DNA from 4 places in the Ohtaekwangia sp. genome. Region 1 is predicted to be linked to each of the others. Evidence: riboswitches for the same ligand, from Rfam matches in the RefSeq annotation. Region 1 holds a riboswitch; each other region holds the start of a gene.
The links. Region 1 has a riboswitch for S-adenosylmethionine ahead of V7Q33_RS14825 (O-acetylhomoserine aminocarboxypropyltransferase/cysteine synthase family protein). Riboswitches for the same ligand answer to the same signal wherever they lie in the genome.
Positions count from the first base shown of each region.

Region 2: linked by a shared signal. The riboswitch ahead of metH (methionine synthase) and the one ahead of V7Q33_RS14825 (O-acetylhomoserine aminocarboxypropyltransferase/cysteine synthase family protein) in region 1 are both predicted to bind S-adenosylmethionine.
Region 3: linked by a shared signal. The riboswitch ahead of V7Q33_RS17950 (hypothetical protein) and the one ahead of V7Q33_RS14825 (O-acetylhomoserine aminocarboxypropyltransferase/cysteine synthase family protein) in region 1 are both predicted to bind S-adenosylmethionine.
Region 4: linked by a shared signal. The riboswitch ahead of V7Q33_RS17935 (phytanoyl-CoA dioxygenase family protein) and the one ahead of V7Q33_RS14825 (O-acetylhomoserine aminocarboxypropyltransferase/cysteine synthase family protein) in region 1 are both predicted to bind S-adenosylmethionine.

Region 1 is NZ_DAIQRQ010000035.1:40,025-43,186, forward strand. Features, by position in the region: gene V7Q33_RS14820 (homoserine O-acetyltransferase family protein) at 1-323, opposite strand, end outside; gene V7Q33_RS14825 (O-acetylhomoserine aminocarboxypropyltransferase/cysteine synthase family protein) at 397-1,719, opposite strand; SAM riboswitch class I at 1,999-2,116, opposite strand; gene V7Q33_RS14830 (tetratricopeptide repeat-containing sensor histidine kinase) at 2,237-3,162, opposite strand, start outside.
Region 2 is NZ_DAIQRQ010000003.1:122,972-126,133, forward strand. Features, by position in the region: gene V7Q33_RS02570 (Ppx/GppA phosphatase family protein) at 1-572, opposite strand, end outside; SAM riboswitch class I at 1,040-1,160, shown strand; partial or broken gene metH (methionine synthase) at 1,213-3,162, shown strand, end outside.
Region 3 is NZ_DAIQRQ010000052.1:8,082-11,243, forward strand. Features, by position in the region: gene V7Q33_RS17945 (YeiH family protein) at 1-1,009, shown strand, start outside; SAM riboswitch class I at 1,267-1,374, shown strand; gene V7Q33_RS17950 (hypothetical protein) at 1,663-2,601, shown strand; gene V7Q33_RS17955 (SusC/RagA family TonB-linked outer membrane protein) at 2,691-3,162, shown strand, end outside.
Region 4 is NZ_DAIQRQ010000052.1:4,142-7,303, forward strand. Features, by position in the region: gene V7Q33_RS17930 (hypothetical protein) at 100-843, shown strand; SAM riboswitch class I at 1,095-1,207, shown strand; gene V7Q33_RS17935 (phytanoyl-CoA dioxygenase family protein) at 1,496-2,344, shown strand; gene V7Q33_RS17940 (ATP-grasp domain-containing protein) at 2,381-3,162, shown strand, end outside.

The sequences.
Region 1 (3,162 bases):
AGCGGAAAGCTGTGGTAGAATGGTTTGCCGGTTTCGGGGTTGATTGAAAGAGGCCCGGTAGATCCATAACATCCACCCAATATATTCGCACAGATAATGAAATGATCTTTAGGATCGAAAGCACTTCCGGCACGGAACAGATCACCCCACCAATCCGTAAAATCAGAACTGCCGGTTAAAGCATGGCATACCCATACAATGTTAGAGCGGTCGTGGTTGAGTTTACCGAGTGTGGTATATTTCAGCTGAAAGCCGGGAAGTATGTTGCCCGACTCCAATTCAAATGGATGATGATAATGAAAGGTGTGATCGTGTTTTTCCATGGTGGTGGCAGTGCTTCATCCGCTCCCTCTCTCCGGTAAAGGAGAGAGGACGGATGCTTATTTAAAACTTAAACTAGGATACTAATTCGCCCTGGTATACTTTCTCAAACGCCTGCTGCAGATCGGCTTTGATATCGTCTATATGTTCTATCCCTGCAGAGATTCTTAATAATGTTGGCAATACACCTGCTGTGATTTGCTCTTCTTCGGTTAATTGCTGATGCGTAGTGGCCGAAGGCTGTATAATCAGTGTTTTTGCATCGCCTACGTTTGCCAGATGGCTTACGAGCTTCAGGCTGTCTACAAATTTAGCGGTGTGTTCTTTGGTGCCTTTTAATGTGAAAGAGAGCACAGCGCCGAAGCCATTGCGTAAATATTTTTTAGCGAGCTTGTGATAGGTGCTGCTGGTAAGGCCCGGATAATTTACACTCTCCACCAGATCGTGTTGTTCAAGCCATTGTGCCAAGGCAAGCGCATTGTCAACAGAGCGTTGCACGCGCAGGGAAAGTGTTTCCAAACCTTGCAGTAACAGGAATGAGTTGAAAGGACTCAGTGAGGGGCCGAAGTCGCGAAGACCTTCTACGCGTGTGCGGATGATGAAGGCTATATTCGGTAAACCAAGAGGATTTCCTTCACCGAATACTTCCCAGAATTTCAAGCCATGATAACCTTCCGATGGTTCTGTGAACTGCGGGAATTTTCCATTGCCCCAATTATAGTTCCCTCCATCTACAATAACTCCGCCTATAGAGGTGCCGTGGCCACCAATCCACTTCGTAGCAGATTCAACCACTACATTGGCTCCATGCTCAATCGGGCGGAATAAATATCCGGCAGCACCAAATGTATTGTCTACTATCAATGGCAGATCATGCTTGCGGGCAACCGCAGCAATCGCTTCGAAGTCGGGTATATTAAAACCGGGGTTACCAATCGTTTCAAGAAACAATGCCTTTGTTTTTTTGTCGATCAGTTTTTCAAATGCTTCTGCTTTATCGCCTTCTGCAAAACGCACTTCTATACCCAGTCGCTTGAAAGCAACTTTAAATTGGTTGTACGTGCCGCCATAAAGAAATGAAGTAGAAACAAAATTGTCGCCTGCCTGCAGAATGTTATTCAAGGCAAGAAATTGTGCAGCTTGCCCGGAGCCGGTAGCCAGTGCAGCTACTCCGCCTTCCAACGCTGCAATACGTTTTTCAAAAACATCTGTGGTGGGGTTCATGATGCGCGTGTAGATGTTGCCGAATTCTTTCAAGGCAAAAAGATTAGCGCCATGTTCAGAGTCTTTGAATGTATAGGACGTAGTCTGATAAATGGGCACAGCACGGGAGCGGGTGGTGGGATCAATCTCCTGGCCTGCATGTAATTGAAGGGTTTCGAAATGTAAATTTGACATAACTATATATTTGTTGGGTTGTCGTAATTGTTTTAAGAAAAAGAATTTTTGATGTAGCCGTAACCGTGCCTGTCACCTGGCAGATCGTGAGGCTAGTGTGTTGCTGAAAGCGGTGCGCTTAAAGATTAACAGCAACAGCACGTGCAACAACACGCGTTGTTGGCGCACATGCAAATGAAATTACGAATGATGATGTTGAATGTCTCGGATAAATAAGCACGAAGGCTATGCAAGCCTTTTCCTGAAATGATGTTGTTGATGATGCTTTTCATTTTCATCGGTTTATATTTCCCGGCGTGGACCATCCACACCGGAGTCAGGATTTAGCACCTTTTCCCTGTTGGGAGTGGTTGCTAGCGCTTCTCAGAGCCTGTCTCTCCGCGCTTCTTTATAAATCGATCAAGCAAGAGTGCTTATTCGACTTTGATGTCACAAACGTAGAGCCTGAAAAAGTTGTTTCCAAGCCCGACCGGAAAATTTTTTTTGTTATAACTGCATACAACCGTTAGTAAATGCCTTACAGTATAGACTGGCGGCCAAAAAATGGCAGTTTTACCGTAAAAGATGTTCCCTGAAAAACTTCACTTTTAAACGATACATCGCCGTGAAGCCGCTCTACCGCACGCTTTAGTATATATAGCCCAAGGCCGGTTCCCTCCACACGGTCGTTGGCGCGGAAGAACATATTGAACACTTTCGTCTGCAATAGTGGATCTATACCAATGCCATTATCCGTGACAATAATGATCAGTGATTGCTCATCACGCGCAATGGAAATGTGAACAATTGGCTCCTTATCAGGCATGGAATACTTGATCGCATTTTCAATGAGATTCTGTAAAATAGTATTTACTATGGCCCATTCTGAGTAAAATTCCAGGTTGGGCTCGATCTCTATTTTAAATGATATGCGTTTGAAGTTGTCGAGAAATTGATAGGTGTTAATACAGTCGTGCAGCAGTGTTTCAAAATCGATCTTTGTTTTGTTTACTTCCGCATGATTCATCCGTGTGAGGTTGATGAGATCAAGCACAATGTTATCGATACGCAGAATCTGTGATTGATACATATCTATATACTTCTGCAGCTTTTCATCTTTTACCTCATACTTCATCAGGTTGTTCAAGCCAAGCAAAGAAGATATAGGTCCTTTCAAATCGTGCGATACCCGGTAAAAAAATGAATCGAGTTCTGCATTTTTCTTTTCGATGATCTCGGTTTTGCTACGTTGTATCTCTGCTTCAAGCTCCAATACCTTTACTTTCGATATTGCTTCATAACTCTTTACTGTTTTGTGTGTATCCGTGGCAATAATCGCTTCCTTGATGTGTATATACTGCTCCAGAAAATGCAACGCCTCATCTAATTTACCTTCGCTTTTGGCAACATGGTGCAGATTATATACCGATTTGTAGCGTATAACCCGGATGTTATACTGATCGG
Region 2 (3,162 bases), on a different contig from region 1:
TATTCTTCTTTAACGTGTTCCTTGATCCAATGCTCCATGTCTTGCCACATGAGGGGAGAATCAATTTGCTCGAGTACACGTACTGATCCAATCTTGAAAGAGCGGGTTTTTATTTTTTTGCCGCCAGCGTACAAGTTTAACTCGGTACTGCCACCACCCACATCAATATGGAGATATGTTTCGTCTGTGAGGTATGAGCTGATGGCCCGATTGATTAGCTCAGCTTCACGGTTGCCATCGATGATGTTGATGGTGATGCCAAATTCCTCCTGTATCTGGTCGGCTAATTCACTTCCGTTATCAGATTCGCGCATAGCCGAGGTTGCGCAGAACATATAGCTGTCTACCTCATAAAGTTCCAACAACAATTTGTAAGCTTTCATAAGCTTCTTGAACTTGCTGATGCTTTTATCACTGATGCGCTGAGTAGTGAACACATCGTGTCCCAAACGAAGCGGAAAGCGTATGTATTCCAGTTTTTTAAATACCGGGTGTGTTTTATCGTTCGTCAGTACAGTAGAAACCTGAAAGCGTATAGCGTTGGAACCGATGTCGATGGCGGCAATTTTCATTCGGCGCGGAGTATAGATGCTGGATAAAGTACAGATAGCGGAGCCGTTAACACAAACGAGAGGTTACAAATACCCGTGGAATATTGGTTCATGGCTGAGGTACAATTTGGTATTGCAAAGATCATGAAATGATTCGTTCGAGATGCAATCTGCAAAGTTAAATTTCAATAAACGTTTGCGGGAAATGGCAACAGGTTTTGGGCCGCCTGCTGAAAGAATGGGTTACACGTTAACTGTTACAGGTTAACCGTTATAAACTCCACCAAGTAACAGTTAACTTGGTAACCTTAACTATTCGTTAACTGATGTTCCTTGTTCGTTATTAAAATTTCACATCGTTACCTTGTTAATTGTTTTCCACTACACGAAAGCCATCTTCGATTAACGTGTAACAGATAACGGCTAACGCATCGCAGCTCGCAGCTTTAAAGTTTTGTAGTTTCCTTCCTATTCATTTTATTTGTGCTTGCTTATCCAGAAAGACTGAGGGACTGGGCCCGATGACGTCTTAGCATCCTATTCCGGAAGGAATGTTGTGCTAAATCCCTTTCACTACAAATACTTGACTTGTGGTGGAAAAGATAAGTAAACCCACCTTACGGGCTCTCTGGATAGCGAATATCAAATTATGGAGGGCTTTATGAAAATCGAAGACATTTTGAAAGAACGTATCCTCGTAATCGATGGTGCTATGGGTACGATGATTCAGCGGTATAAGCTGGAAGAAGAAGACTTTCGCGGTGAGCGTTTTAAAAACCATCCGTCTCCGCTGAAAGGAAATAACGATGTTCTTTCTATCACGCGTCCGGACATTATTAAAGAAATACATCGTCAATACCTGGAAGCAGGTGCGGATATACTCGAAACCAACACGTTTAGTGGTACAACCATTGCCCAGGCCGATTATCATCTGGAAGATGCGGTATATGACCTGAACTATTACTCTGCAAAGATTGCCAAAGAAGTTGCAGATGAGTATACCAAAAAAGATCCGTCCAAGCCGCGATTTGTGGCCGGTGCTATGGGGCCTACCAACAAGACGGCTTCACTTTCTCCGGATGTAAATAACCCGGGCTATAGAGCGATTACGTTCGATGAGCTTGCCCTTGCATTCAAGCAACAGGCAAAAGGTCTTATAGACGGAGGCGCAGATATACTGCTGCTGGAAACGATTATTGACACACTTAATGTGAAGGCTGCCCTGTTCGCGATACAGGAGTTGTTTGATGAAATTGGCAAGACGTTACCCGTGATGGTGTCAGGAACGATTACCGATGCAAGTGGAAGAACATTATCCGGGCAAACTACAGAAGCGTTCCTTGTGTCTGTATCGCATGTGCCATTGTTAAGTATAGGATTGAACTGCGCGCTTGGTGCGAGCCAGTTGAGACCGTATCTACAGGTGTTGAATGAGAAGGCGCCATTCTTTGTGAGCGCGTATCCAAATGCAGGGCTTCCCAATGAGTTTGGACATTACGATCAAACCCCCGAAGAGATGGGTTCGCAGGTTGAAGTATTTCTCAAGGAAGGATTGATCAATATTGTAGGTGGTTGCTGCGGCACTACACCCGATCATATTAAACTCATAGCATCCATAGCTGCTAAATATAAACCACGACTAATACAGACTTCAGTAGCAGAAACTGTAAACTGATAGTCATATATATACAAAAAAATCATCCGATATATAGTCGAAAGCTAACCTCGAATAATAAAGCAACATCCTGCGAAAGCAGGCTTTGATAATTGACCCACCCATGGATTACAGATTGAAATTAAGTGGCCTTGAAGCAATAGAAATTACACCGCAGTCGAATTTTGTTAACATTGGAGAACGAACGAATGTAACAGGTTCGGCAAAGTTTCTGAAGCTGATTAAGGAAGATAAATTTGAAGAAGCATTGGAAGTAGCACTCGACCAGGTGAGGGGTGGAGCGCAGGTGATTGATGTGAACATGGATGAGGGGATGCTCGACTCCAAAGCAGCCATGGTCAAGTATCTGAACTTAATGGCTTCTGAACCGGAGATTGCAGTTATACCCGTAATGGTCGATTCATCCAAGTGGGAGGTGATCGAAGCCGGATTGAAATGCCTGCAAGGTAAAGGCATTGTAAACTCCATCAGCTTAAAATCAGGAGAAGAAGAATTTATTCGTCAGGCAAAGCTGGTGAAGCGCTATGGAGCTGCTGTAGTAGTGATGGCATTCGATGAACAGGGACAAGCCGATACATACGAACGAAGAATATCGATTTGCAAGCGCGCCTATGATATCATGGTGAACGTAGTAAAGTTCCCTCCGGAGGATATCATTTTCGATCCGAATATATTTCCGGTAGCTACCGGTATAGAAGAGCACCGTAACTACGCACTTGATTTTTTTCGTGCTACCAAATGGATACGCGAAAATTTACCGGGTGCACATGTGAGTGGTGGTGTAAGCAACGTGTCGTTCAGCTTTCGAGGAAATCAGAAAGTGCGCGAAGCAATGCACTCTGCCTTCCTGTATCATGCTATAAAAAATGGTATGGACATGGGTATTGTAAACCCAACGATGCTGGAAGTATACGATGAGATCGACAAAGAGCTGCT
Region 3 (3,162 bases), on a different contig from region 1:
GCTCCGCGTATTCCCAATACTCTTTGCACTTACCATGGTCGCCCTGATACTGGCAGGGAACAGCACTATTAAGTCGCTGAATCTTGAAGCTGTCATTTTTAGTCTTTCCATAGGCCTGCTCATTAGCAATGCCACAACACTCCCTGATTGGTTTCGAAGTACACTCTCTACCGAGTTATTTGTCAAGATTGGTCTTGTCTTATTGGGTACCGGTGTAATTTTCACAGATATACTCAAAGCCGGTGGTCTGGGGTTAATACAGGCGCTGGCTGTTGTACTGAGTGTATGGTATTTTGCATACTGGATCTGTCGCAAGCTGAAGCTTGATGAAGAACTTACCATGATGATCTCCAGTGCCGTTTCCATTTGCGGTGTATCGGCTGCTATTGCTACGGCCGGTGCCATACAAGGCGACTCCAAAAAACTCTCGTATGTTATTTCGCTGGTACTTATTGTGGCTATACCCATGATGATCGTGATGCCCTATATCGCCAGCTACTTTCATTTTTCGCAGGAAGTTACCGGTGCCTGGCTGGGTGGTAGCATCGACACCACGGGAGCGGTGGTTGCTTCGGGATCGTTAGTAGGCGACACGGCACTAAAGGTCAGTACGATAGTAAAATTTTCGCAGAATGTATTGTTGGGGGTGGCAGCCTTTGCCATTAGTATATATTGGACGTATACCAACAAAACACAAGCCGATGGCAGTGTAACCAAACCTACACTCGGTGTTATCTGGGAGCGCTTTCCTAAATTTGTGCTGGGATTTGTCGCTGCCTCCCTCCTCTTCTCGTTCATACTGAAAGCCGACACAGTAACCGTTGTAAAAGACAGTTTAAAAAGCATTCAGACGTTGTGGTTCGCCCTCGCTTTTACCAGTATTGGCTTGGAAACAAAATTTTCTGATCTTTTTAACGAAGACAGCAAAAAACCACTTTATGCTTTCCTGATCGCGCAGGGATTCAATATTGTTATCACACTCATTATTGCATTTTTACTATTCAGCTGACAGCATAGCGTGTAGCATTTTCCACAAGTCAATCGCCTGCAAACGCTATATATAGCTTTGAGCACTCTTATATATATAGATCCCACAAACGAGCTGTTTTCATAATTGCTGCCCTAACAACAGTTAGACATCTATATCCTCCTATTAAAAAATTAACACGAAATAGAAGAAAATAAATCGTTGAGCCTTGCATATATAATACCGCCAACATACTTTTGTCTATCGAATTAGTAGACAAATCAATTCCCACCAGATTGATTTTATAGCGAAGAAGGGAGAGAACAGGCTCTGTGAACTTCTGGCAACCAGTCATCCACCAAAGACAAGGTGCTCAAGCCTGCCAATAAAGTTTGGAACTATAAAATCAACCCCATGAAAACGAACAGTTTTTCAACCAGGGCATTCTCTGTTGCGAGATATGCCGCTTCCTTTACACGCTACCACGGTAGTTGTTGCTGTTGTTGTTCCATGTGCTGAGCATATACTATATCTGCGCTCGCAAACCCTTATCATTCGATAAGCACTCATTAACGCTATATGGTTCCGGATACACCGGTCTTAAGGATTTTTTGGTGGAATTTCTTTAAGGCCCGGTGTATACCGTAGCCGCCAATTTCCGGTTGTTTCATTTACCATTTCATTTATAAAAAGACATGAAATCTTTCATTTCCGTATTGATAGTTTATTTCCTGCTGCTCATAGCCAGTGCGAGTGTAGCCCAGGAAACACAGAAAAGCAAAGTGGTGATCACCGGTGTGCGCTTCGCATATCCGCTGGTAGAAAAGTGGATCAAAGACTATAAAACAGTCAATCCTTCTGCAGATATAGTTATCGAGACACGTACTACAACCGATCCGGCCAAGTATGACCTGCTGATCGAAGCATACGAAGCAGAAAAGTCGTTTAAAGATAGTCGCGATTATCTTTACATTGGCCGCTACGCTTTGCTGCCCGTGGCCAACGCGTTTTCCGCTTTCGCCAAGGTATATCATGATAAAGGATTGACAGCCCCGCTGATCAAGCAACTATATTTTCACGACATCCTGGCTGATAAGGATAAGAAGCAGGAAATAAAAGTACCCTATACTATTTACACGCGGCTGCAAAAAGCGGGCGCACCGGTTACGTTCGCACATTACTTTGGTTATGAACAGCAAAACATTTCCGGTAAAGCTATTGCCGGTGCGGATGAGCATTTGATCAAAGCCTTGCTGAAAGATACTACCGGTGTATCGTATGGCACACTCGGACTTCTTTACGATGCAAAAACACGTAAGCCTGCAGCAGGTTTATCCATACTTCCCATCGACCTTGACGATAATGGCCGTGTGAGTGACAGCGAAAAAATATTCGATGACCTTGATGCCGTAATCACACGCCTCGAAAGCGATGAAAAAATCAAAAATATACCGGTAGAGTATCTGCATCTGTCGCTTAGCAAAGTAAATACAAACGCGGAGGCGTTGAAATTTTTACTCTGGGTGATCGACAACAGCCAGAACGATCTTCATGCGTTCGGATACCTGAAGCCGGAGCTCAAGCGCTTCGAGATTGAGAAGGAAAAATTCGAACAACGCGCAGCCGCCCAATAACAGCAACCGGATTTAACAAACTATACTAACAAACAACCTCGCAGCACTCAGAATCGAGCGCTGCATGGTAATCCTTTAACCTTTTAAAAATGAAAAGAATTTTACTGACCACATTCGTCTCGGTTATACTCTCCGGATTTGCCTATGCACAGGAGAAGTTGACCGGGTCTGTTAAAGATGCAGCGGGAGATCCTTTACCCGGTGCTACCATCGTATTGAAAGGATCATCTTCGTATGCTATATCGGATACAGAAGGAAACTTTGAGTTTACACCACCCAAAGAATTTCCGTTTACACTACAGGTAAACCTGGTAGGCTATAAACAACAGGAAGTAGAAATATATGAACTGACCGGCGAACCTACGGACGTTACCCTGCAAATTGAAAATGTGCTGGATGAGATCGTAGTAATCGGTTATGGAGAACAAAAACGAAAAGATATTACCGGCTCTGTTGCTTCTGTCTCGCCTGAGCTGAAAGCCCAGCCGGTGGCTTCGGTGGAACGCTTGCTGCAGGGTGCCGTGGCAGGTGCTGTTGTAACACAAACTTCCGGGCAACCCG
Region 4 (3,162 bases), on a different contig from region 1:
AGACATGCTTAAATCTGTATCTCTTCTTTCCCGGAAGGAAGACTGGAAGGCAACACCCCAAACTGTCAGCGTTTTTTAATCCAATAAAAATACTTTGCTATGAAAATCAATGTATTATTCATCATCGCAGCGCTCACCCTTCCGATAAAAGAATATGCACAAACCGCCATCAATAAGTCCATCGCTGTGCAGCCGGGCCAAAAGATCGCGATGCACTTTGATTACCCGGAGCTGATCCGCGTTACCACCTGGGACAAGAATGAGATATCCGTACAGGGAACGGTGAGTATAAACGGTGGCGAAAGTGACGATGCTTTTACCCTGGAAACATCCACAACGGGCAATACCGTTACTGTGCGTAACGAGATTGCCAATATGAAGAATCTTCCCAAACGATATACTATATATGATGGTGCACAGAAAATAGTATTCAAGAACCAGGAAGAGCTCAGGAAATACCAGGACCAGAACGGTAAGAGTAAATTTGACCGGATGAGTTGTGGTATTGACATGGAAATATTTCTGGAGATTAAAGTTCCACGCAACATGGAGACACGCATCGAGTCGATTTATGGAGTTGTTGAGATCAAATCATTTACAGGTCCGCTAACGGTAGCCGCTACCTATGGTGCCGTAGATGCTTCACTCTCTGAAAGTGCCACCGGTGAGCTGACAGCGGAAACTAATTATGGAGAGATTTATACAAACCTCAGCGCCAAATTTGGAGGCGATGTTTCGAAGAATGAAAACTTCCACACATACGTATCAGCAAAACCCGGTAACGGCCCGCGCTATAGTTTCGAATCGAAATACGGCAATGTATACCTGCGCAAGGCCAATTAACCAACCCATGTTTGCAGCATACTATATTCATTGAGAAGGTTTGGGTTAGATCTATTCATGAACCATTAGCGATGCTGCATCATTTCAGGAGTAAGAGCCTGCCGCCTGGCAGGCTCTTCTGTTTTACGTCAACGTATTAAACATTAACCTTATCCGGCTGACAAAAAAATTTTCACAAAAATGTTGTGCATTAAAATTCAATACCTACATTTGTCTATCGATTTAGTAGACAAATCAATTACACCAAATTGATTTTATACAGAAGAGGGAAGAGAATAGGCTCAATGAACCTCTAGCAACCTACCGGCCGTGAGGGCCGAAAAGGTGCTAAATCCTACCAATAAAAAAATTGGAACTATAAAATTTAACGTAATATGAAACACAGGAAAAATTTCTTCGTTCGTAGTAACATGTCCCCGCAGGCTATCAACATGAACCCCCGAATGTGCAACTGCTGTTGTTGTTGATTCAGTCTATCCTTTATCCCCTATATAGTTTATTGAACAGTTCTACTCTGAAAGAGCAGGCATCGGTATGAGTATGTCTTTTCGTTAAACCAAGAGCAAACACGAAAAGCAGAAAAGTAAACGCCCATTCAATACTATGTAAACACGGAACATTAAACATCGAACACCTTAAATATTTAAACATCATGGCTACTTATAAAAAATTCACTTTCGAAGGCACATTAACAAAAGAACAAATTGACTTCTTCCAGAAGAATGGCTTCATTCACTTTGAAAACTATGCATCACGCGAAACGGTTGAAGAGATTATACACTCTACCGAGCAGGTGCAACGCCGCTGGGTTGAAAACAATGTGCAGAAAATAAATGGTGTGCCCATTAAATATGGTGTGGATGAAAATGGTAAAACCATTGTACAACGCTTTGCCTTTACCAATCAACATAGTGAGGCGGTAAAAAACTTCGCTAACAATTCGGCCCTGCAGGCTTTGAAAGTATTAATGCCGGAAGGTGCACGCCTCGGGCTGGAAGAAAAAGACGGAGTCGTATTCAATCATTATGTAAATACGGAAGGCAGTAACTTCTATCACATGGGATGGCATACCGATAGTGCCCGGGATATTTTCTACGGTAAAAAAGTAGCCCCCATGCTGAACATCGGTTTTTACCTGGACGATTCTTCTGCCGATAAAGGCGGGCTGCGCGTATTGCCAGGCACACACAAACAAGGGCTTTGGGATTTACTCTTCCGTAAAAAATATTATTTAAATAATTACGATGACAAGAACGAAGTGCTGGTCGATGCAAAGGCTGGCGACTTGGTTATTCATGACGGAAGAATATGGCACCGTGTAGCTCCTTCTCCCCTTACCGGTGCTGCAAGCCGCAGACGCGTAATGTATATACCGATGATCGTTGGAAAATATAACCCGAAGACGGAGAAGAGCAGCACACCACTATATCTGCACCTTTTACCGCTGGTAGGCAGTAAAAAACATAAGAACCTGATACCTGCTTTTCGAAAAGCGGCATAAATTCTGATGTGTTACCGACTAATTAAAACTACAACCATGCATTCATTTTTTGAAAAACCAATCGGCATTATTTACGCACACCCCGAACAATACAATCCGCTGTTTGAAAAATTATACAGCAGAGGTATTGCATTTGAAACGATAAACCCCGCAGACCATTTATATGATCCTGCTCAATACGAAGTGCCTTACAGTCTTGTATTCAACGATATGAGCTCGCCTCCCTACTTTACACACAACGCATTGGGTATAGCACAAACGACAGAGTATGTAAAGCATGTAGAGAAATTGAATGGCACGATTAACAGCAGCAAAGTGATGAACGGATCGCGTGCTACAGAAATACTCAGCACCAAATCGCGACAGCTTTCGGTGTTTGCATCGTTGGGAATACCATTTCCAAAAACACGTATCGTAAGCAGCATTGACCAACTGCTTGCAACGGGGAATGAGCTGAGCTTTCCGATCCTGCTCAAGAGTAACGGACTGAATGATCACATTACAACCACACGCTTCGACTCGTTCAGCGCGCTTGTGAATGCAATCATCAACGACACGTTACCAGTATATGGCGACAAGTCATTTGTAATACAGGAGTATATATCACCGAAAGGGAATTATATTGTGCGGGCAGAGATTCTGAAGGGCGAGTTGCTGTATGCTTCAAAAGTATACCATGCCGGCGACCAGGCAGATGCATGGTCGATCGAAGTAAAGTCGAGCGTCTTTACGCCATCGCTGGAAATCACTCAAGCGATCGAAAAAGTAGCACATGCTTCATTGCTGGACACTGGTAGTATCGAATATGTTGTTGATCG